DNA from 2 places in the Psychrobacillus sp. FSL K6-4046 genome. Region 2 is predicted to be linked to the other one. Evidence: riboswitches for the same ligand, from Rfam matches in the RefSeq annotation. Region 2 holds a riboswitch; the other holds the start of a gene.
The links. A riboswitch is a leader RNA that binds a small molecule or an ion and turns the genes downstream of it on or off. The one in region 2 is predicted to bind preQ1.

Region 1 (2,474 bases), 680 kb from region 2:
TATTTTTTTCATTTAATTTATTTATAACATTTGAAAGTTCCAAGGTTTTTTGATCCGTTGCTTCTGTTAAGACTTTTTGTTTTGTCACTCCCTCAGCAATTTCCACAATTTCTTTGCTTATTTTTTCACCAGTTACACTAGTTTCATCTGAGATTAAACTAAGTTGATGGGAAGAATCACTAAGGTGTTCTACTGTATTTCTGACGGTTGATATTAACTGTTTCGTTTGTTGAGTCATTAAATTAAAATCCTTCGATAATTCCCCTAATTCATCATTTGCAAATGATTTAATATTTACTGTTAAATCGCCTTCAGCTACCTTTTTAACACTATTTCTTAATGTTTGAATCGGACGATTGATAGAACGAATAACTAATAGACCTAGTAACGAACTAACTATTAAACAAAGTAAGATTACAATGCATGTAACTGTAAAGAGAAGAGAATACTTTTCTTTTACTTCTTTTAACATGATTTCGTTATTATCGAAATATAAATCACCAATTACATCTAAGGATTCTTCTGCTGCATCAAATTTTATATATCCTTCATTTTGAGATAACAACATACCTTGTTCACGGTCGGAAGGATTGGAAGAGGATAGTAACTGAACAACTTCATTCGAGATTGTAAAGTATTCTTCTTTCATATCTTCATGCGCTTGCGCTAGTTTTTTTTCGTTTGGTAGATTAATAATATTTGAGTAATACTCTGAAAATCTTTCTTCAATATCTACCTTTTGACCATTATATTCTTCTAATTGATCTTTAAAAGCACTAGTACTTGGTTCATATAAATAGAGATTTTTTTCAGCTATATACATTTGATGAAAGTCGATTCCAACTGTTCGCAATAAATTCAAATTTTTAGACCTACTCTCCAAGCTCTCTTCTAACGAAGATTGGACATTTTGTAGATTAAATAAACCCATTAAACCTAGTAGAATATTGGTTGCAACTACTATAGTAATTATAGTAGAGATTTTGGTTTTAATAGACATTTTAAAACTTCTTATCATAATGAGGAGCCCCTTTTTAATTTTTATCCTTCGGCAAATCGTCGTTATTTAACTTATAGATGACTTTTATCCTTGTTAAAGTCCTATAAAATGGTCATTGCTATAACTTTTGTATTACCTTTCATTCACAAAAAGTAATTCTACCATAATAATTGATTTTAGAAAATAAAAGATTACCAATTTTTTCATTGAAGGGGCTAAACTATTATGAAACCTTCAATAGTAAGGAACAGAGTAATACATTAATAATTCAATTTGACATTTATCACCATGTATTATATTATTTTTTTAGATAAATACCTGAAATTTTTCAGGAGAGGTTCATAGCAGATACCCTCTATAAAAAACTATGGATACATGACGATCACGCCATGTCCATAACTGGACATGGCTTTTTTGTTTTAATCCTGTAAAGTTTTATAGAAAATGTTGCAGCCTCTCCTTGAAAAGATTTGATATTACTTTTCAAGGGGGTTTTTTTATGTCTGGCCGAAAGTCAGCTGAAGGATTAGAAGATTTGACCTTATTAGGAAATCAAAAAGTGCAATATGCATTTAACTATGCGCCTGAAGTATTAGAATCAGTAGACAATCTCCATTCTAATCGAGATTATTTTGTGAAGTTTAATTGTCCAGAGTTTACGAGTCTATGTCCAATAACGCAACAACCTGATTTTGCCACTATGTATATTTCATACATCCCGGATAAAAAAATAGTGGAAAGTAAATCGCTGAAGCTATATTTATTTAGCTTTAGAAACCATGGTGATTTCCACGAGGACTGTGTGAACATTATTATGAATGATTTAATCAAACTGCTAGACCCTAGATATATTGAGGTTTGGGGGAAATTTACACCACGTGGTGGTATCTCTATTGATCCTTGGTGCAACTATGGACGACCAGGGACAAAATATGAGGAAATCGCTAGCTATCGTTTAATGAATCATGATCTTAATCCAGAAAATATTGATAATCGATAAATAGAATTGAATAATAGGAACTAGGAACTTCTTACTCCAAGACGATTACTATAAATGAAAATTAATTAAATAGATCCTTGTTAGCAAGGAAGAGGTTATTAGCGACCCTCTTAAAAAAACTAAGATGAAAACAGCACTTCTCTTAGCGTGCTGTTTTTCGTCGTGAAGGAGATTTACACATGAAACAAGGAAAAGCACTTATTGTATTTAGTGGAGGGCAAGATAGTACGACTTGTTTGTTCTGGGCGATAGAAAATTTTGCAGAGGTGGTGGCCGTGACCTTTGATTACGGTCAAAGGCATCGCCTGGAGATGGACTGTGCAAAAGAAATAGCAAAAGAGCTTGGCATCGAACATCATGTGCTCGATATGTCATTACTAAATCAGCTTGCAGCTAATGCATTGACACGCGAGGAGATCAAAATTGAAGAAGGGGATAAAGGTGAGCTACCTTCAACATTTGTTCCCGGAAGAA
Region 2 (2,474 bases):
AGTTCCTCTTCTACCTCTCTTACCCCGTCTTCTACTGATTCTATTGATAACAGATGACCAGCTGCCGTAATATCCAATAAGCTTGGGTAATCTTTTTTCTTATCACTCCTTAGCTGGAGATAGATGTAATCCACTCCTTCTTCTCTACAGACAATCCAGCAATGAAAGGTTTCATGCCAAAGTCCTAACCTATGTATTTCCTCACGAGTAGCCACTCCCGTAACATTTCCTCTATGGTCGAACGTTTTCAGCATTTCCATGTGAAGACCCCTTTTAAAATAATCATTTTTTATTCTATATGGTGTTTGAGTTGAATATATTTAAATATTGCAGTCATATAAAACTCGTAGAAAGAAAATAGGTGATTCCAATATGATAAAGCTTCTATTATCCTTCAGTCTGACATTACTAGTTTTTATTCTACCATTTCCATCGGTTAGTCTCGCCACTGAAAGCAATTCATCTGTGGATCATACAGTTGTAGAAAAACATATTAACAGATTATTAAATATGAAAATAGAAGATAGCCGTCCTCCCGTCCCACCCTCACCAAAGAAAGCTAACGTTTACTTAACCTTTGATGATGGGCCAAATAAGTTTACAACTATTAACCTTCAAACCCTTAAGCAATACGAGGTTAGTGGCACATTCTTTTTTTTAGGAAAGCATATGAAGGAACATGAATCCATTGTGAAAGCTGTAGCAAAAAATGGGCATTATATTGGGACTCATAGCATGACGCATGACAAGACTAAGGTTTACAAAAACGCAGAAGCCTTTATACAAGAAATTAATAGCGGGGTTAGCCTGATTGAGCAGATGACGGGGCACAATCCAAGGCTGATTCGTGTACCTTACGGAAGCAAGCCACATGTAACAACAGCCATGCAGGATAAACTTATAAAACAAAACTATAAGCTTTGGGATTGGGATGTGGACTCTAACGACTGGAGATACACTGATAAGCAGTATAAAGAAATTGTTAAAAACGTTCAGTTGGAAACAGAGAAAGCGTACAAATCGGGTGACAAAGACATTATTATACTCCTTCATGATAGAAGCCAAACTACTAAGGCACTCCCTCTTATTATTGAATGGCTACAAGAGGAAGGCTACACACTTAAAACATATGAAGAAGAAAAGCATATAGTTCAAAATTTCCTTCGTGACAAATCATTATAAAAGACAACTTAAACCATGAGTGGTCCCAGCCTATTCCTGGTTTTTTTTATTTCCCATGCTAATCTTTAAATTACCTTTATGTTGGAACTTCTTGACATCCTACCTCTATTAGCCTATTATTATGGATTGTTCGATAAATTAACGTGGTTCGAGAACCTCCCACGGTAAAAAACTAAGGAGAAATGAATATGAACATAAAAACGATGGCTACGAGCGGGATTATTGCAGCTTTATATGTGGCTGTATCTATGCTAGTGGCACCCTTTGCATTCGGTGCTTTTCAGTTTCGGATATCCGAGATGTTTAATCACCTAATAGTATTTAACAAAAAGTATTTCTTTGGTATTGTGATTGGAGTATTTATTACCAACCTGTTTTCCACTTTGGGGCTTTACGATTTAACCTTTGGTGTAGGTCATTCCATCATCACTTTATCTATTAGTATACTCATAGGGAAATTTGTAAAAAATAAGCTATGGCATATGATTTTAAACACCATTTTATTTACATTTACTATGTTTATCATCGCAATCGAGCTGCATCTTGCATTCAATATTGAACTATATTTTGATTTCGATATTGCTAATCCTTTTTATTACACTTGGTATACAGTCGCTTTAGGTGAATTTGTAGTTATGGCAGTAGGTATTCCATTAATGCTTGCCTTAAATAAACGCTTAAAATTTAAGGAACTCATATAAAAAGTAGAGCCCTCCATTATGGAGGGCTCTTACTTTATTCCTTTACAAACTCAATCGTGCTTCTTACTGTATCTATAGGTCTCACTAAGCCTTCGATTTGAGCACGTTTCGACTCTAAAAATGGTGGCAAGGAAAGCTTTTCTCCTAAAGTTTCATAGGGCTCGTCACCCATGAATCCAGGACCGTCAGTCGCAAACTCAAATAATATTCCATTTGCCACTCTCGCATATAGGGATTGGAAGAAAAAGCGATCTACGAATCCCGATGTATTGAATCCAAAGCTTTCCATTCGCTCTGTCCACTCATCTAAAACCGCTCTGTCTTCTACGCGGAATGCCGCATGATGCACTGTTCCGAAGCCTTGACGACCAGGTGGAAGAACAACATTCTTTTCTACAATCACCTGTGCTCCGTTTCCACCTTCTCCAACCTCAAACAAGTGAAAATCTCCATCCTGGGCAATCTCTTTAAACAGTAATACCTTTTCTAAAACTTCTTTCATATAGTCAAACTGTGCAATTCGAATGTGGATCGGTCCTAGTCCAGTAATGGCATGCTCTAAAGGGATAGGCCCTTTTTGCCAAGGTGTTC

Region 1: linked by a shared signal. The riboswitch ahead of queF (preQ(1) synthase) and the one ahead of MKY09_RS15590 (QueT transporter family protein) in region 2 are both predicted to bind preQ1.

What each region holds. Positions count from the first base shown of each region.
Region 1 is NZ_CP152020.1:3,841,912-3,844,385, reverse strand. Features, by position in the region: gene MKY09_RS19005 (methyl-accepting chemotaxis protein) at 1-1,018, opposite strand, end outside; PreQ1 riboswitch class I at 1,329-1,375, shown strand; gene queF (preQ(1) synthase) at 1,500-2,000, shown strand; gene queC (7-cyano-7-deazaguanine synthase QueC) at 2,180-2,474, shown strand, end outside.
Region 2 is NZ_CP152020.1:3,163,592-3,166,065, forward strand. Features, by position in the region: gene MKY09_RS15580 (NUDIX domain-containing protein) at 1-260, opposite strand, end outside; gene MKY09_RS15585 (polysaccharide deacetylase family protein) at 373-1,182, shown strand; PreQ1 riboswitch class I at 1,320-1,364, shown strand; gene MKY09_RS15590 (QueT transporter family protein) at 1,371-1,883, shown strand; gene MKY09_RS15595 (ring-cleaving dioxygenase) at 1,918-2,474, opposite strand, start outside.